DNA from 3 places in the Mesorhizobium sp. M0615 genome. Region 3 is predicted to be linked to each of the others. Evidence: riboswitches for the same ligand, from Rfam matches in the RefSeq annotation. Region 3 holds a riboswitch; each other region holds the start of a gene.
The links. A riboswitch is a leader RNA that binds a small molecule or an ion and turns the genes downstream of it on or off. The one in region 3 is predicted to bind cobalamin.
Positions count from the first base shown of each region.

Region 1: it holds a riboswitch for cobalamin, as region 3 does, so the genes downstream of both, NKI46_RS10830 (CbtB domain-containing protein) here and NKI46_RS27840 (aromatic ring-hydroxylating oxygenase subunit alpha) in region 3, are expected to answer to the same signal.
Region 2: it holds a riboswitch for cobalamin, as region 3 does, so the genes downstream of both, metE (5-methyltetrahydropteroyltriglutamate--homocysteine S-methyltransferase) here and NKI46_RS27840 (aromatic ring-hydroxylating oxygenase subunit alpha) in region 3, are expected to answer to the same signal.

Region 1 covers NZ_JAMYQI010000005.1:265,119-271,413, reverse strand. Annotated here, with positions in the region: gene NKI46_RS10845 (MFS transporter) at 1-418, shown strand, start outside; gene NKI46_RS10840 (aromatic ring-hydroxylating oxygenase subunit alpha) at 426-1,601, opposite strand; gene NKI46_RS10835 (gamma-glutamylcyclotransferase) at 1,737-2,420, shown strand; cobalamin riboswitch at 2,488-2,683, shown strand; gene NKI46_RS10830 (CbtB domain-containing protein) at 2,720-2,899, shown strand; gene NKI46_RS10825 (CbtA family protein) at 2,915-3,718, shown strand; gene cobU (bifunctional adenosylcobinamide kinase/adenosylcobinamide-phosphate guanylyltransferase) at 3,711-4,223, shown strand; gene cobO (cob(I)yrinic acid a,c-diamide adenosyltransferase) at 4,225-4,839, shown strand; gene cbiB (adenosylcobinamide-phosphate synthase CbiB) at 4,986-5,963, opposite strand; gene cobD (threonine-phosphate decarboxylase CobD) at 5,962-6,295, shown strand, end outside.
Region 2 covers NZ_JAMYQI010000026.1:18,483-24,777, forward strand. Annotated here, with positions in the region: gene NKI46_RS29405 (cytochrome-c peroxidase) at 1-848, shown strand, start outside; gene metE (5-methyltetrahydropteroyltriglutamate--homocysteine S-methyltransferase) at 1,285-3,636, opposite strand; cobalamin riboswitch at 3,731-3,932, opposite strand; gene NKI46_RS29415 (adenosine kinase) at 4,341-5,333, opposite strand; gene metK (methionine adenosyltransferase) at 5,442-6,295, opposite strand, start outside.
Region 3 covers NZ_JAMYQI010000021.1:26,263-32,557, forward strand. Annotated here, with positions in the region: gene NKI46_RS27810 (carbohydrate ABC transporter permease) at 1-416, shown strand, start outside; gene bglA (beta-galactosidase BglA) at 422-2,086, shown strand; gene NKI46_RS27820 (ABC transporter ATP-binding protein) at 2,153-3,265, shown strand; gene NKI46_RS27825 (DUF680 domain-containing protein) at 3,339-3,572, opposite strand; gene NKI46_RS27830 (DUF680 domain-containing protein) at 3,644-3,847, opposite strand; gene NKI46_RS27835 (DUF680 domain-containing protein) at 3,913-4,119, opposite strand; cobalamin riboswitch at 4,619-4,820, shown strand; gene NKI46_RS27840 (aromatic ring-hydroxylating oxygenase subunit alpha) at 4,938-6,185, shown strand; gene NKI46_RS27845 (FAD-binding oxidoreductase) at 6,223-6,295, shown strand, end outside.

The sequences.
Region 1 (6,295 bases), on a different contig from region 3:
GGCCGGCAATGCGCTGTTGTTCATGGCGATCTTCTGGGGCAAGGCTGGAAAACGCTTCGGCGGCCGGCGCACCATGACCTTCGCCTATTTCGCGATGTCGGCGACGCTGCTTGCGGCGGGCGCGGTCGGCACTACCGCGCCGCTGCTTACGGGCTTTTTCCTGCTCTGCGGCGCCTTCTTCACCATCGCGCTCGATGCACTGGGCTCGACCGCCTTCATGCGCTCGGTGCGGTCCTATGAGCGGGCGCAGATGGCCGCGGTCTACCGCACCTATCTCGACTTTTCCGAGCTGACGCCGCCGCTGGTCTATTCGGTGGTGCTGGCGTTTTTCGGCCTCGGCTCGGTGTTCGTGACGCTGGGCATTCTGGCCGCGGTTTGCGGCTTTATCACCTGGCGCTATCTGCCGAAGTCGCTTTAGTCGCCGATCAGGCGGTTGCCTCAAGCGCTGCATGCCGCCCGCGCACCCAGTTGTGGAAGCGGTGCAGATCGTACTCCTCCGGCATCAGCACGCCGGCCTGGTGGCGCATCGAGCGCAGGCCTTTCTGATTGATCTCGCAGATCGCGGCATCCTCCTCCAGCACCTGGGTGCCGAAGGCGACGACGTTGTCGATGTCCGTCTCAGCCAGCGCCTCGGGCGCGAACAGCCATTCGGCGGTGAGTTCGGTCTGTTCGGGACCGAGCGGCATCAGTCGCACCGTCCTGACATAATCGACATGGCCGACGATGAACATCGAGGGCAGGCTGGTGGCATAGGTCTGTCCGGCCGCACGCTCGGCTGGCGTCAGGCCCGGTAAGACCGGGCCATGGGCATGTCCGTCGCGCGACCAGGTCTCGGCGCCGGCGCGCAGGCCACCCGAAAACTCCGGCGCGTCATTGTCGGCATGGCGGACCCAGTCGGGGTCGTCGTGCCGGCTCATCAGGCCGCGACCGTATATCGGCACCAGCCGAGACAGGTCCTTGTGGACGCCCGGGCAATGCAGGCACTCGTTGAAGTTTTCCCAGAAGATCTTCCAGTTGCAGTTCATCACCTTGCGCAGGACATGGCCTGATACCAGCGTTTCCAGCGGCCAGTTGGCGAGGTCGCCGGATGCGGGATCGAAGGAGGTCCCGGCGGAGCCGGCCGCAGCCTGCTGAAGGTTCACAAAGACAAAGCCGCGCCACACCGACAGCGCCACCCGGTAGAGCGGATGATCTGCCTTGTCGAAACCATCTGGCAGCGATTTCGAGGGAACGCGCACGAGATCGCCGCGCAGCGAGTAGGACCAGGCGTGGTAGGGGCACGTGATGAGCCGCGCTTTAAGCCGGCCCTCGCTTTTCTGGCAAAGCTGCGAGCCGCGATGCCGGCAAGTGTTGTGGAAGGCGCGCAGTTCGCCGGTCTCGTCCCGCAGAATGACGATTTCCTGCGTGCCGACGCGGAATGTCCTGAACGCCAGCGGCTGGGCGAGGTCGGCCTCGCGGCAGACGAGCAGCCAGCTTTTGTGCCAGATGGCGTCGAGATCGCGCTGGTAAGCCTCGCTATTCCAATAGGCCGACGACGGTAGCGTCGGTTCGGCCCGGCTCAGGCCGTTATAGGGGTCGCGCTCGCTCGGGCTGGGATGCATGGCTGGCTTCCTATGAAGCGTCAGCCGACACCCCGGCAAATCGTTTGTCAATCAGAGTGCCGCATTGCCGGTTGCAGGCGCGGCGCATAATCATGTCGTGGACACGGGACATTCGGAAATTGGGGGGATTCGGAAGTGGCCGCACGACAGATGTCGCTTACGCCGGAGCTGGTCGCGCGCTGCTGGCGCGAGATCAGGGACCCCGGGCCGGATCCGGACGCGATGCATCTCGATGAAGCCGACTATGACGCGCTGCTGGATGAATTGCAGGTCGAACTCCCGGACAGCGAACCGCTATGGCTGTTCGGCTATGGATCGCTGATCTGGAAACCGGAAATAGATTATGTCGAGGACCGCGTTGCGCTGGCGCGCGGCTGGCATCGGTCCTTTTGCATGAACATGACGCGCTGGCGCGGCACCAAGGACAGCCCCGGCCTGATGATGGCGCTGGACCGTGGCGGACAATGCAAGGGCGTCGCCTTTCGGCTGACCGGCAATAACCGGCGCGAGCAGTTGGGCCGGCTTTTCCGGCGCGAAGTCACGCTGAAGCCGACAAGCTACCGGCCGCGCATGCTCAAGCTTGCAAGCGAGGCCGGACCGCTCAGGGCATTGGCCTTCGTCATCAACCGCAACGGCCTGACCTATTCCGGACCGCTCGACGAGGGCAAGGTCGTCGAAAGGCTGGCAACGTCCTGCGGGTCGGGCGCCGACTATCTCTACAACACGGTGAAAAACCTTGAAGAGCGCGGCATTCACGATCGCCATCTGTGGCGGCTGCAGCGGCTGGTTGCCGAGCGGATCACCGCGTTGAACCCGTAACGCCGCATGGCGCATTCGCGCTGTTGGCCGGCGGAATTTGGTTTGCCGGATGCGACCGTTTCAGCCTATAGTCATGCATGTCGTCGGTTCCGTTAGGGACCAAGAGGGAATGCGGTGAGGGCTGACTTGTTGCCCAATGCCGTGGCTGCCCCCGCAACTGTGTGCGGTAGTCCTCTCCAAGCCACTGGGGATTTTTTCTTCGGGAAGGTGGGGAAGGGCGCTGATCCGCGAGCCAGGAGACCTGCCGGCGACAGGGAACTGACTTCGATGCCCTCGGGTGGAGGGCGAAAGGACAAGATATGAATACCGCTTCCGTCTCCCTCGGCGCTTCCGTCTCCTCGCAGTCGCGCTTCATGCAGCTCGTGCTTAGCGCGTTTCTGGGCATTTTCGTCGTCGGCGTTGTCGGTTTCTCGCACATCGATGCGGTCCACAATGCGGCGCACGACTATCGCCATTCGATGGCGTTTCCCTGCCACTGACGAGGATCTGACATCATGAACCTGTTTCGCAACGTCGTGTTCATCGCGGCGATCGCAGGGCTCGTGGCCGGTGTCGCTCTCGCCTGCATGCAGGCCTACGCCACCGTGCCGCTGATCCTCAAGGCGGAGGTCTACGAAAAGGCTGGTGGCGGCCATGAGCATCAGCATGCCGCGGCGCCCGCCGCCAACGCTGCGGACCCCAATGCCATGAGCACCGCCGCGCCGGCGGAAAATGCGGTGAGCAGCGCAGCACCGGCTGAAGCAGCCGCGCCGGCGGAGGACGAAGGCTGGGCGCCGGCCGACGGCTTCGAGCGTTTCGCCTTCAGTGTCGTCGCCAATATCGTCACCGGCATCGGCTTCGCGCTGGTCCTGGTGGCGGTTTCCGAGTTCGCCGGCGGCATCGGCAGCTGGCGCCAGGGCGTGTTCTGGGGTCTGGCGGGCTTTGCCGTGTTCACGCTGGCGCCGGGACTCGGCCTGCCGCCGGAACTGCCGGCAATGCCGGCGGCCGATCTCATACAGCGCCAGATCTGGTGGTGGGCAACGGTGATGGCAACCGCGATCGGCCTTGCCCTTATTACCTTCCGCACGTCGGCGCCCCTGACCGTGCTCGCCGTCCTCCTGATCGTCGCCCCGCATATTGTCGGCGCGCCGCAGCCTGACAGTTTCGTAACGCCGATCCCGGAGGGCCTGCATCATCAGTTCGTGGTGGCGGTGACGCTGACCAATCTGGTGTTCTGGCTGGTGCTCGGCGCAGTTGTCGGCATAGTGCACTCGCGCTTCGCCGGCACCGCGACCAGCCTGCGCGACAGCTTTGCCTGATCGCAGTTTGACCTTCATCATCGGCGGTGCGCGCTCCGGCAAGAGCGCGCATGCCGAAACTTTGGCGACGGCGTTGCTGCCGCCATGGGCCTATATCGCCACCGCGCAATCCTATGACGGCGAAATGCGCGAGCGCATCGCGCAGCACCGCTCGCGCCGCGGCGAGGGATGGGCGACCATCGACGCCCCGCTTGATCTTGCCGGTGCGCTCGAGGCATTGCCGGACAGCCAGCCGGTGCTTGTCGACTGCCTGACGCTTTGGCTAACCAATCATATGCTGGCCGATCATGATCTGGAGGGGGAGTGCCGGCGGCTGGCCGATGTGCTTTCGCGGCCGCGCGGACCGTGGTTCGTGGTCTCCAACGAAGTCGGACAAGGCATTGTGCCCGACAATGCGCTGGCACGCCGGTTCCGCGATGCCGCCGGCCGGCTCAACCAGCAGATCGCGGTGGTAGCTGATATGGTGCTTCTGATGGTGGCGGGGCTGCCGCTCAAGGTGAAATGAGATGACCGATATCGACGCAAAAGACGAAGAACGCCATCGCGCCAAGATGGCCAAGCGCAAGGCGGTGCAGGACGCCGAGGTCGCGGAAAAGACGGTCGAGAAGGGGCTGCTGATCGTCAACACCGGACCCGGCAAGGGCAAGACCACGGCTGCCTTCGGGCTGGCGCTGCGCATGCTCGGCTATGGCAAGCGCGTCGGAATCGTCCAGTTCATCAAGGGCAAATGGCACACCGGCGAGAAGGATGCCTTCGCGGCGTTTGGCGGCCGCGTCGTCTGGCACACGATGGGCGAGGGTTTCACTTGGGAGACGCAGGATCTGAAGCGCGACATTAAGGCGGCCGAAGCCGCCTGGGCCAAGGCACTGGAGCTGATCGCCGATCCCTTGATCAGCCTCGTGGTGCTGGACGAACTGAACATCGCGCTGCGTTACGACTATCTCGATCTCGACAGAGTGGTGGCGGCGCTGAAAGCGCGGCGCGAAGGCCTGCATGTCGTCGTCACCGGCCGCAACGCCAAGCCGGCGCTGGTCGAGGCGGCGGATCTGGTGACGGAGATGGGCGTGACCAAGCATCATTTTTCGGCCGGCGTGAAGGCACAGCAGGGGATCGAGTTTTGAGGGGTTTCGTACCCTCCCCCTTGTGGGGAGGGTCGATCCGCGAAGCGGATTGGGGTGGGGGTTCTCGTAGGTCGCAGTCCCCCACCCCGGCGCTTCGCGCCGACCCTCCCCACAAGGGAGGGTAAAGGAAGGGCGACGGTAAGCTCTCAGAACGTTACCGCGATAAGCACCGCCGACAGCAACCCGAACAGCCCAATCAGCAGATAGTCGGCGACCTGATAAAGTTTCAGCGCCCGCCTGATGTCCAGACTTTCCGCCTCGCGGCGGCCGCCTTCGCCCATGAAGGCATCGTTGACGACAACGCCGCCATAGCTGCGCGGGCCGGCGAGCGCCAGGCCGAGTGCGCCGGCCATTGCTGCTTCCGGCCAACCGGCATTGGGCGAGCGGTGCTTTTTGGCGTCGCGCCGCATTGCTTGCCAGGCGTTGCGGGGATCGGCGCCGTCAACGAGAAAGGCGGCGGCAACGATCAGCAACGCGGTCAGCCGGGACGCCGGCAGGTTGATCCAGTCGTCGAAGAGTGCCGCCGCGCGGCCGAAGGCCTCGTGGTGCGGGGTGCGGTGGCCGATCATCGAATCGGCGGTGTTGGCGGCCTTGTAGGCGACGCCGCCGGCCAGACCGCAGACACCTGTCCAGAAGGCGGGCGCAACGATGCCGTCGGAGAAATTCTCGGCCAGGCTTTCGATGGCGGCGCGGCTGACGCCGGCATGGTCGAGCTTCTCTGGGTCGCGGCCGACGATGCGCGCAACCGCAATGCGGCCGAGCGCCAGCCCGCCGGTATCCAGCGAATCGGCCACCGCCTCGACATGTTCGGTAAGGCTCTTTTGCGACAGCAGCGACGAGGCCAGGATTGCCGTGATGATCATGCCGGCAGGAAAGAGCTGCCAGAGCAGGATTTGCACGATGAAGGCGATTGCCGCCGGCACCAGCACGATCACCAGCAGCGCCTGCACGCCGCGGCGGCGACGCAGCGCGTCGGAATCAGTGTCGCGGTTGAGCCTGAGGTCGAGAAAGGCTATCAGCCTGCCGAACCAGGTGACGGGATGGCCGACGGCACGGAACAGCCAGTCCGGGTAACCCAGGATGCGTTCGATGGCCAGCGACAGGAAAGCGATCAGGATCGACATGAAGCTTTCTGATGGAGCGATTACTGTGGTGGATCACGGTGGATCCCTTGGCCGGGCGAGGGCGCTCTTCCCTCACGCGCCACAACCTTTCGTCGATCTCTCGACAGGTATCAATCCGCACTCCTACCCGCTTTTCGAGCTGCCCGCCACCGCCCTGTCACGATTGCCGGAAGCCGCGCGCCTGCGTGAGCTGGCCAGGGTCGCGGCCGGCGCCTATGGCGCGCCTTCGGACGAGAATGTGGCGGTCGCCCCGGGCACGCAGATCCTGCTGCCGCGCGTCGCCTCGCTGGTCAGCCCCGGCAAGGCGCTGGTGCTCGGGCCGACCTATGCCG
Region 2 (6,295 bases), on a different contig from region 3:
CAGGCGTCTTGTCGTGCAATTCATGCCACAACCTGGCCACCGGCGGCGACGACAATCACGAAACCTCGATTGGCCATGGTTGGCAGAAGGGACAGCGCAACGCGCCGACTGTACTGAACGCTGTCTTCAATATCGCCCAGTTCTGGGATGGTCGTGCCGAAGACCTGAAGGCTCAGGCGAAGGGACCGGTCCAAGCCGGGATCGAAATGGCCAATACACCGGGCCAACTCATCGCCACTCTCAAGTCCATGCCGCAATATGTCGAGTGGTTCGATGCAGCTTTTCCGGCTGAAGCCGATCGGGTCACCTTCGACAACTTCGCCAAGGCGATCGAAGCCTTCGAGGCGACACTGGTCACACCTGCCCCGTTCGACAGCTTCCTGAATGGTGATGAGGTTGCCATGACTTCCGAACAGAAACAGGGCCTGGTGCTTTTCATGGACAAAGGCTGCTCGTCCTGCCATGCCGGCATCAACGTTGGTGGGCAAGCCTATTACCCATTCGGCCTCGTGGAACGGCCGAGCGCCGAAGTCCTGCCGGACAAAGACAAGGGCCGATTTGAGGTCACCAATGCAGCCGACGATTCCTATGTCTTCCGCGTGGCGCCGCTGCGCAACGTTGCACTCACCGCGCCATACTTTCATTCGGGCAAGGTTTGGGATCTGAAACAGGCCGTCGCCATTATGGGGACCACCCAGCTCGGCGTAGTACTGGCGGACGAAGAAGTTGACCTGCTTGTTGCCTTCCTCAACTCGCTGACCGGAGAGGCACCTGACGTCGCCTATCCCATCTTACCCTCAGAAACGGCGACAACGCCCCGGCCTGTAACGCAGATCTCAGGAAAATAAGGGCCAACTGGCTGCGGACTCGCAATCGAAAATGATTGGCGATTTTTACTTGGCGACACGAATTGCGACGTCCATCTCCGAATTGGCGGGACGCTAGCGATACCCGAACCCTGCCACCTCGCCCGTAGTCTGCGCGATCAACTGGGGGCGGACAGACGCAGCACCATATATTGTCGCTGCCTGAGCGAACGCGCCAAGCAGTCTACTTTGAGAAACGACGCGTGTCCGATTTGTTCGAGGCGCGGGGCCTGTATGTCCCCAAGGAACCGATATTATAGCGTAGTGCCACATTTATTTCTGCGGGATTAAGACACGTGCCGTAGGGAAATTGCACATTTGCGCCGAGTGGCTCATTTCCAAGAGTGTGATCGGTTTGGCATATTCCCGGCCGACATCCGCCAGCCGGCAACTCCCCACACGGTGAGGAAGAGAAGCCTCACGCCTGCACTTTCTGCCGGAGCGCGCGTGCTGCAGCGACCATGTTAATGAGGGCAGGGCGGACCTCCTCCCATTTGCGTGTTTTGAGGCCACAGTCCGGGTTTATCCACAGTTGGCCGTCGGACAGTCGCTCGCGGGCAAGCATGACTAAGTCCGAAATCTCGCCGACTTCCGGGACGCGTGGTGAGTGAATATCATAGACGCCAGGACCGATTTCGTTCGGATATTTGGAGCTCGTGAAGGCGTCCAACAGTTCCATCTTCGAGCGCGACGTCTCAATCGAAATGACATCCGCATCCATTCCAGCGATCGCGTGAATGATCTCGTTGAACTCCGAATAGCACATGTGGGTATGAATTTGAGTCGCGTCCTTTACACCCGTTGAAGCGATCCGGAAACATTCGACAGCCCAGTCGAGATAGACTTTCCAGTCAGATTGGCGCAGTGGCAATCCTTCGCGAAACGCGGCCTCATCGATCTGGACCATCCTTGCGCCGGATCTTTCGAGATCCGTCACTTCGTCGCGGATGGCGAGCGCGATCTGGCGGCAGGCTTCGGAGCGGGGTACGTCGTCGCGAACAAAAGACCAGTTGAGAATGGTGACTGGGCCTGTGAGCATTCCCTTCACGGGCTTTTCCGTAAGCGACTGGGCGAATTGCCACCAGCGCACTGTCATCGGATTGCGCCTCGATACGTCGCCGAAAATGATGGGGGGACGCACGTAGCGCGACCCATAGCTTTGTACCCAGGCATGCTGGGTGAGCGCGAAGCCGGACAACTGCTCGCCGAAATGCTGTACCATGTCGTTTCGCTCGAACTCACCATGCACCAGAACGTCCAGCCCGATCTCTTCCTGCCAGCGAATTGCAGCCTCGATCTCCTTCTTCAGGAACGTCTCATAGTCGACATAGCTCAGCTGGCCCTTCGCATGAGCGGCCCGCGCCTTGCGTACCTGCGGCGTCTGCGGGAAGGACCCGATGGTCGTCGTCGGGAACGGCGGCAGCCCGAGTGAGCCGGCCTGGACTCTGGAGCGCTCGCCAAAAGCGCTCTCTCGTCGCTTCGCGCTGTCCTCAATGCTAGCGATCCGCCCCTGAACAAGCGGGTCATGGATCCTCGTGGATGTCACGCGCGTGGCGGCAGCCTCGGCAGACGCTTTCAACGCGCCTGCCACCGCATCCCTGCCTTGGGACAGGGCCCGGGCCAGCAAGACCAGCTCGTCGGTCTTCTGGGCCGCGAAGGCGAGCCACGACCTGATGTCCGCGTCGAGTTCCGTCTCCATGCGCAGATCAATCGGCACATGCAGCATCGAGCAAGAAGGCGCGATCTCGACGCGGTCCAAGGGCCAGCGGGCGACGATCGGTTTGATGCGGTCGAGAATGGCGGGCAGGTTCGCACGCCAGACGTTGCGGCCATCGATCAAGCCAAGCGAGAGCACCAGATCCTTCGGAGCGAGCCGAGCCACCGTTTCCAGCTGCTCGGGAGCGCGCACGAGATCAATATGCAGGCCGGCCAAGGGCAGAGAAATCGCGGTTTCGAGATTGTCTCCCAGCGACCCGAAATATGTAGCCAGCATGATCTTCAGCTCGGGCGCGGCTTTCGACAGCTGGCCATAGGCGAATTCGAACGCAGCTCGTTCGTTCGGGTTCAGATCGAGGACAAGCGCTGGCTCATCGATCTGCACCCAGTCGGCTCCCGACAGCTTCAGCCTCTCCAGAAGCTGCTCGTAAACCGGCAGCAGCCGCGGTAGGAGCGCGATGGGACCGAACCCCTCGGCAGGCGATTTCGCCAGCTTGAGGAAGGTGATGGGTCCAAGGATGACTGGGCGTGTGTGAATGCCGAGAGCTTTAGCCTCGAGGAAGTAATCGACCGGCTTCGATGACGAGAGGGCGAACGTCTGATCATCATCGAGTTCCGGCACAATGTAGTGGTAGTTGGTGTCAAACCACTTGGTCATTTCCATCGCGGTTACACCAGGTCCATGAGCCTCCTCCTGGTAACCAGCGTGTCCACAATCCTCCGTCTGACCCTGGTTGCCGCGCGCCATTGCGAAGTAGATGTCAAGTGGGACCTCGCCGCTATTCCAGCCGTAACGGGATGGAACGGCCCCGACCATGGCTGCGGTGTCGAGCACATGGTCGTAAAGCGAGAAGTCGTTCGACGGGATTTTCGACACGCCGCGATCGCGCTGCTCTTCCCAGCTAGCGGCACGGAGCGCCTTCGACGTCGTGAGAAGGTCGCCAGCGGACGATGTTCCGGACCAGTAGCTTTCAAGCGCGAATTTCAGTTCTCGCCGACGACCGAAGCGCGGCACGCCGAGCGTTGCTACAGGAATTTGCTGAGAGACAGTCATGTCATACCCCGATGATTGGGGCGTCGGTGACAAGGAAGGCGCTAGCAGGCCGGCATCAACGCCGGGTTGCAGCGGCCACCGAGACACCCCGCCCGTGGACGTAATTCGCGTGGCAGGTCTCCTGGCTCGCGGGGTCATAGCCTCTACCCGTCTTCCTGAGGGTATTCGCCTCAGTGACGTGATTGGGGTTGGCTCGCCGCTAACAGTTGCGGGGGCAGCGCCGGCATCGCACCGGCTTCCCTCTTAGCTCCGCTGCGGCAGCGCCGCACGCGAGAACCACGACACGCAGACAATCACAGCAGTTCGCTCTTTTGTCAATGACGCATAACGAAATGTTTATGTCGTTATGTGATCGCGCTTTTACGCCTTTGTCTAGCATTGTGAAATATTCAGTCTGCTGCCCGCATTCGGCATCGTGGGACGTGATCGCAAGTCAAGTCCGACGGACGCCGCGAGTTCTCCGTTACCTCAGGACCCTTACTGGCCTTCCCCAAGCTGAGCTTCTGGAAAATGCTGGTGACGATCTGGATGACGGTGAATGCCGTCATGGCAAGCACGCCTTGCACCGCTCCTCCAGCGAGCTTCACGGCAGCAGCATGGGTCAGTTCTCCGAAGCGAATGGCTGTCGCTATCAGCGAGCTTTGACACAGTTCCGCCACTGCGGTCATCGCGTCAGTAGGGCGGCTGGTTAGTTGCCGGCGCATCTACAGCAACCCAGCCCCTTCCGCCTCGCGGCGCAAATTCTGCCTTGGCCTTGGGCCGATCTGCTGGATCACCAGGCCGGCCGCCAGCGAGCCAAGGTCGCCGCAGGTCTTGAGGTTGCGGCCCTGCGTGTAGCCATGCAGGAAACCGGCGGCGTAGAGGTCGCCGGCGCCGGTGGTGTCGACCAACTCCTTGATGGGGGTCGCCTCGATGACCACGGTCTCGTCGCCGCGCACGATCACCGAGCCTTTTTCGGAACGGGTGACGGCGGCAATCTTGCAGTCCTTGCGGATCTGAGCCAGCGCCTCGTCGAAGGATTTTGTCTGGTAGAGCGACTTGATCTCGTGGCTGTTGGCAAAGACGATGTCGACAGTGCCCGAGCGCATCAGCTCGAGGAACTCGTCCCGGTAGCGGTCGACGCAGAACGAATCCGACAACGTCATCGACACTTCGCGTCCGGCCTCGTGTGCGAGCTTCGCCGTCTGCCGGATCGCCTCCTTGGCGCGCGGCGGATCCCACAAATAGCCCTCGAAATAGGTAACCTTGGCGCCGGATGCCTTGTCGGCCTCGACATCCTCAGGGCCAAGCTCGACGCAGGCGCCGAGATAGGTGTTCATCGAGCGCTCGCCGTCGGGGGTGACAAATATCATCGAGCGCGCCGTCGGCGGCTGTCCCTGGAGCGGCCTGGTGTCGAAGGCAACGCCCTGGGCATGAATGTCGTGGGCATAGATTTCGCCGAGCGGATCGTTCGACACCTTGCCGAAGAAGGCGGCGCGTCCGCCGAAGCTGGCTACGCCGGCCGCCGTGTTGCCGGCACTGCCGCCGGAGGCCTCGATCGCCGGGCCCATGCGGCTGTAGAGCAGTTCGGCGCGGCGCGTGTCGATCAGGTTCATCGCGCCCTTGATGATGCCGTTGATCTCGAGGAATGCCTCGTCGCACTGGGCGATGATGTCGACAATGGCATTGCCGATGCAAAGCACGTCATAATCCGGCATCAATGTCTCCGCCAAAAAACCCGAGCCGGCTTCTCGCCACGCCTGCCAGGCGCGGGTCTGCCCGGTGGAAATGGGCTTTCCGCTTGCCAATCCGTTCGCCGGCGGCTCTCACGTGGCGGCGAGTCCTGCCTCGCGACGCAATTCGTCCGCCCTGTCTGTCTTCTCCCAGGTGAAATCAGGCTCTTCACGGCCGAAATGGCCATAGGTCGCTGTATTGCGGTATATAGGGCGTAAGAGATCAAGCATCTTGATAATGCCTTTCGGTCTGAGATCGAACAACTCAAGAATGAGGCGCTCGATCCTGCTTTCCTCAACCCTGGCTGTCCCGAACGTGTTGACCATGACGGAAACCGGACTGGCCACGCCGATTGCGTAAGCAAGCTGCACCTCGCACACGTCCGCAAGTCCGCTAGCGACGATGTTCTTTGCGACATAGCGGGCTGCATAGGCAGCCGAGCGGTCAACCTTGGACGGGTCCTTGCCCGAGAAGGCGCCGCCGCCATGACGACCCATCCCGCCATAGGAATCGACGATGATCTTGCGTCCAGTGAGACCGCAGTCGCCGCGCGGCCCGCCGACTACGAACCGCCCCGTCGGGTTGACCAGAATTCTGATGCCTTCCGTCTCCAGGTGGGTCGGCAGGACAGGCTTTATGATTTCCTCAATGACGCCCTCGCGGACAGTCTCTTGCGAGACCTGCTCGTCATGTTGCGTCGACACGACGATGGTATCCAGGGCGACCGGGCGCAACCCCTCATAGCGCACTGAGACTTGGGATTTCATGTCAGGACGCAACCAGCCAAGCTGTTGTGCCTTCCGGACATACGCCTGCCGTTTCGTCAAGCGATGAGCGAGCTGGATCGGCAAAGGCATCAGGGTATCGGTTTCGCGGCATGCGTAGCCGAACATGAGGCCCTGATCTCCCGCTCCCTGCTGGAGGTCTTGCCCTCTTCCCTCGTCAA
Region 3 (6,295 bases):
TCTGGCTGGCGCATACCGGCTTCGGCCTGCCCTTCGCCATCTATCTCCTGCGCAGCTATATTGCCGGCCTGCCGCGCGAGATCATGGAATCGGCGCGCATAGATGGCGCCAGCGATTTCGAAATCTTCGTCAAGATCGTGCTGCCGCTGTCCTTCCCGGTGCTGGCGTCCTTTGCAATCTTCCAGTTCCTGTGGGTGTGGAACGATTTGTTGGTGGCAATGGTTTTCCTCGGTACCGAAGGGGACCAGATCGTGCTGACCGCGAAGCTCAACGCGCTGCTCGGCTCGCGCGGCGGCGACTGGGAAATCCTGACGACATCGGCCTTCGTCACCATTATCGTGCCGCTGATCGTGTTCTTCTCGCTGCAGCGCTATTTCGTCCGCGGGCTGCTGGCCGGCTCGGTCAAAGGAGGTTGAGACTTATGCAAGCCGCTTTGAAGGCGACCTCGAAGCCCGATCTCGCCGTCGATCGCGACTGGTGGCGGGGCGCGGTGATCTACCAGATCTATCCGCGCTCCTATCAGGACTCCAATGGCGACGGCATCGGCGACCTCAAGGGCATCATCCGCAGGCTGCCCTACATCGCCTCGCTCGGCGTCGACGCCATCTGGATTTCGCCCTTCTTCAAGTCGCCGATGAAGGATTTCGGCTACGACGTCTCGGACTATTGCGACGTCGACCCGATGTTCGGGACGCTCGCCGATTTCGACGCGCTGGTTGCGGAAGCCCATCACCTCGGCCTCAAGGTGATGATCGACGAGGTGCTGTCGCACACCGCCGACAACCATCCATGGTTCAAGGAGAGCCGCGCCAGCCGTAGCAATCCCAAGGCCGACTGGTATGTCTGGGCCGACGCCAGACCGGACGGCACGCCGCCCAACAACTGGCTGTCGATCTTCGGCGGCTCGGCCTGGCAGTGGGACACCAGCCGCCAGCAATATTATCTGCATAATTTCCTGTCCGAGCAGCCGGACCTCAACTTCCACAATCTGGAAGTCCAGGACGCGCTGCTCGACGTCACCCGCTTCTGGCTGGAGCGCGGCGTCGACGGCTTCCGCCTCGACACCATCAATTTCTACTTCCACAGCCAGGGGCTGGAGAACAATCCGCCGCTGCCGCCCGAAGAGCGCAACGACCAGACAGCACCTGCGGTCAATCCCTACAACTACCAGGACCATATCTACGACAAGAGCCGGCCGGAAAACCTTGCCTTCCTCGAACGGTTCCGGGCGCTGCTCGACGAATATCCGGCGGCCGCCGCGGTCGGCGAAGTCGGCGATTCGCAGCGTGGGCTGGAAGTGGTCGCCGCCTACACCGCCGGCGGCAAACGCGTCCACATGTGCTATTCCTTCGATTTCCTGGCGCCGGAAAAGATCAGCGCCGCCAAGGTGCGCCAGGTGCTGGAAGCCTTCGGCAAGGTCGCCAGCGACGGCTGGTCGTGCTGGGCCTTTTCCAACCACGACGTGATGCGTCCGGCCTCGCGCTGGGCCGCCGACGAGGCCGACCCGGCCGCCTATCTGAAGGTTATCTCGGCGCTGCTGATGTCGCTGCGCGGTTCGGTCTGCCTCTATCAGGGAGAGGAGCTTGGGCTGGGCGAAGCCGAGTTGCAGTTCGAGGATCTGCAGGACCCCTACGGCATTCGCTTCTGGCCCGAATTCAAGGGCCGCGACGGCTGCCGCACGCCGATGGTGTGGGATGCAACCGCCAGCAATGCCGGCTTTTCGACGGCCAAGCCCTGGCTGCCGGTGCCGGGCAAGCACTTGTCGCAAGCGGTCAATGTTCAGCAGGGCGACGCGGCCTCGCTGCTCGAGCACTACCGGCGCTTTCTCGGTTTCCGCCGCCAGCATCCGGCCCTGGCCAAAGGCGACATCGAGTTCATCGAAAGCGAGGGCGACACCGTCGCCTTCACCCGCCGTGAGGGCAATGAGCAGATCGTCTGCGTCTTCAATCTGGCCAGCAAGCCGGCGGAGGTCGATCTCGGTGGTCAGGCGCTGCTGCCATTGGCCGGGCACGGTTTTTCGGGACAATCCGGCACAGGTTCCATCCGCCTCGGCGGCTACGGCGCCTGGTTCGGGCGCATCGACTGAGTTTTTGACGAAACTGGATTTTTTGAGGAAATCCAGGTTCTCTAGGGAAATCACTGGGAGGAAATTATGGCCGATGTCACGCTGAGACAGGTGAAGAAATCATACGGCAATCTGCACATTCTCCACGGCATCGACCTCGACATAAAGTCGGGCGAGTTCATCGTCTTCGTCGGCCCGTCGGGTTGCGGCAAGTCGACCTTGCTGCGGTCCATCGCCGGGCTTGAGGAGATCACCTCCGGCGAGCTGAAGATCGCCGGCGAGGTGGTGAACGACGTGCCGCCGTCCAAGCGCGGCATCGCCATGGTGTTCCAGTCCTATGCGCTCTATCCGCACATGACCGTCTACGACAACATGGCCTTCTCGATGAAGATCGGCAAGGAAAGTAAGGCCGAGATCGACAAGCGGGTGCGGCAGGCCGCCGAAATCCTGCAGCTGACCAAATATCTCGACCGCCTGCCCAAGGCGATGTCGGGCGGCCAGCGCCAGCGTGTCGCCATCGGCCGCGCCATCGTGCGCAACCCGAAAGTGTTCCTGTTCGATGAGCCGCTGTCGAACCTCGACGCGGCGCTGCGCGTCGCGACCCGCATCGAGATCGCCAAGCTGAAGGAATCGATGCCTGCCACGACCATGATCTACGTCACCCACGATCAGGTCGAAGCGATGACGCTCGCCGACCGCATCGTCGTGCTGAAGGATGGCCATATCGAGCAGGTCGGCACGCCGATGGACCTCTACAAGAAGCCCGGCAATCTGTTCGTTGCCCAGTTCATCGGCTCGCCGGCCATGAACATCCTGCCGGCGACGATCGACAGGACGGGCAACCCGACAATCGTCAGCCATGTCGGCGGCCGCAAGGCAACGGTGCCGATCGCAACGCCGGCGTCAGCCAAGGGTGCGGCAGTCAGCTTCGGCGTGCGGCCGGAGGATCTGTCGGTCGCCACCGGCACGGAATATCTTTTCGAGGGCGTGGTGGACTATGTCGAGCAGCTCGGCGAGGTGCAGCTGGTCTATATCGATATCGGTCGCGCCGACCTGCCGTTGGTGACCAAGCTGCCCGGCAATGTCGAGGTCAAGCGCGGGGCAAAGCTGCGGCTGACCGCGGATGCCGGGGACCTGCACATCTTCGACGCCGATGGGCACTCCTTCTCGCTCAAGCCGGTGGAAGTGAAGGCGGCTTGAGATAGCTGCGTTGTACAGGCATGAAAAAAGAGCGGCGGGCTAGGCCCGCCGCTCTTTTTTTAAGCTTCGGCTGTTAGTTGTTGCCGAACCGATCCCTGTCGCTGCTCTGAGGAACGAACTTCTGTTGGTCGTCCGACGAGTTCAGCAGCTTGTAGACCGCCGAGTTGGTGCCGGTCGACGAAGTGCGGGTGGTGTCGACGGCAGCGGCCGGCTGGTTGGCGCCATTGGAGCCATAATTGTCGCTGCCGGCAAAGGCAGCGCTCGAAACAGCCAGAACGGCTGCGGTGGCAAGAACGATCTTCCTCATTTTAGTCTCCTGAATTTTTCTGATGCCGCCAGCTGCAGCGGATAAGCCCGCCACGTGCTGGAAACCGGCTTTTAGCGGCCGAAAAGGTTACGGTCGGCACCGTGGGCAGGCGCCTGCTCGGCTGGAGCCGACTTCTCAACCGAAGCCGTATGGCCACTATCGGTCGACGTAATCGCAGGCTGGTTGGCGCCGTTCGAACCGTAGTTGTCGCTGCCGGCGAAAGCGCTGCCGGAGATGGCCAAAACGGCGGCGGCAGCAAGGATGATCTTTTTCATTTCAATACTCCTGAATTTTTTGGGATCCCGAGAGCGACGGGTTAGCCGCCCTTCTTTGGTCGGGATCAGCGATTGCCGTAGAGGTCGCGGTCGGCGCCCTGAACGACAGGCTGCTTGTCAGCGTGCGCCGGCTTCTGAATGGAAGCCGTATACGAGCTGTCGACCGAGACGGCTGGCTGGTTCGCACCATTGGAACCGTAATTGTCGCTACCGGCGAAGGCGCTGCCGGTGATCGCCAAAACGGCTGCGGCAGTGAGGATGATCTTTTTCATTTTTAGTACTCCAGTTTGTCTGTCCGTCTAGCGGCGTGTCTTGGGAGCAATTCGCGTCGTTCGGACAGCCCCGATGTGGGAAAGCCATAGGCTGGTTTCCAATCACGAAGTTGTTCCGTGTGGACCACGGTCCTGCACCTTGAAATTGTGCCAGGAAGTTCCTCTATGGTCATTTATCGCATTGTTTTCAGTTGCTTATGTCGAACCGAGTGGTTCGCTCCGGTGTCGGTTTCCGGGCCGTCGTTCACACGGTCCTGCACGCATTGTCAACAGAAACGAACCGTTCGGTTCGATTAGAGATTGCTAATAGTAACTTTTCGATACCGTTGAGCCCTTTTTGCCCCCGATCGGAACTGGATCCGCAGCGATTCGAAACGGCGATGATAGCGCCGCAAGACAGGATCTCAGCCCTTCGGTGGTCGGCGGGGCGTATGCCGCGCGTGTCGCGCCGCATGGATACGATGTCGCTTTCATGCCGACGTCGCGATCGCTGCCGTGATTAGATGATCGCATCTCAGGTGCCGCTTCGTGACGACGCAGCGGAGAATTGGGAAGCCGGTCAGAATCCGGCGCTGCCCCCGCAACGGTGGTGGAGTTGAAGTCGCAACGGGAGACCACTGGGCAAGAGCCTGGGAAGGTGTCGCGATGGTCCGCAAGGACAACTCCAGAGCCCGGAAACCAGCCCGAGATGCATAGACTCGACTGATCGCGGTGGGCGGTCAAGAGGTGGATAGTGCATGTCCGGCGCCGCGCCGGCCTGCGTCCGATCCTTCCTCCATCACCACCAAGTTCAGTCCTTAAACCACGAGGACAGAACTATGGATACGCGCAACGACATGCTGAGGCTCCTGAACGGCCGCAAGCAAGGCTTTTCGCTGGAACAGCCCTTCTACACCGACCCGGACTATTTCAAGCTCGACATGGAGCTTATCTGGTATCGCGACTGGCTGTTCATCGGCCATGATTGCGAACTGCCGAAGCCCGGCAGCTATATCACCGTGCAGATCGGCGATTATCCGGTGGTGCTGGTCCGCGACCAGAAGGGCAACATCAACGCCTTTCACAATTCCTGCCGCCATCGCGGCAGCCGTGTCTGCAACACTGAGAAGGGCATGGCGGCAAAGCTTGTCTGCCCCTATCACCAGTGGACCTACGAGCTTGACGGCCGGCTGCTGTTTGCCCGCCAGATGGCCGACGGTTTCGACAAGAGCCAGTTCGGCCTGAAGCCCGTCGCCTGCGAGAGCGTCGGCGGCTACATCTTCATCTGCCTGGCAAAAGAACCTGCCGACTTTGCCCCGATGCGCGCCATGATAGAGCCCTACCTCAAGCCGCACCGGCTGAATCAAGCCAAGGTCGCCTTCGAGAGCACCATCATCGAGAAGGGCAACTGGAAGCTGGTCTGGGAAAACAACCGCGAATGCTATCACTGCGCCGGCAATCATCCAGAGCTGTGCAAGACATTCCCCGAAGCGCCGACGGTGACCGGCGTGCAGGGCGCCGACAGCGATCCGGAGATGCTGGCGCACTGGGCGAAATGCGAGGCGGCGGGCCTGCCGAGCAAGTTCCGCATCGATCCGGCCGGGCAATACCGCGCCACCCGCGCGCCGCTGCTGCGCGATGCCGTCAGCTACACGATGTCCGGAAAGCGCGCGGTGACGAAGAACCTGTCCGACACTGTTGCCGCCGACCGCATCGGCACCTTGATGCACTACCACTATCCGACGACTTGGAACCACATACTGATCGACCATGCGGTCACCTTCCGGGTGCTGCCGATCAGCGCCACCGAAACCGCGGTGACGACCAAGTGGCTGGTGCACAAGGATGCGGTCGAGGGGGTCGACTACAACCTTGAGGAGCTCACCCATGTCTGGACCGAGACCAACGACCAGGACCGCCGCATCGTCGAGGAAAACGCCTTTGGCATCCTGTCTCGGGCCTATGAGCCCGGCCCCTATTCGGAGCTGCACGAGGGCGGCGTGATCCAGTTCGTCGAATGGTACGCGGCCTTCATCGGCCCGCGCCTTGCCGAAGGCGGCCGGCCGGCGCTGCGCAGCGTCGCGTGAGCTGGAGCAGGCGAAGAGGGACCAGAGGATGAATGCGATGACGGATCTTGGGCTCTATCGCCATCTTGACCAGATGGCGCCGTGGAACGATAGGCTGCAGGCGCTGGAAG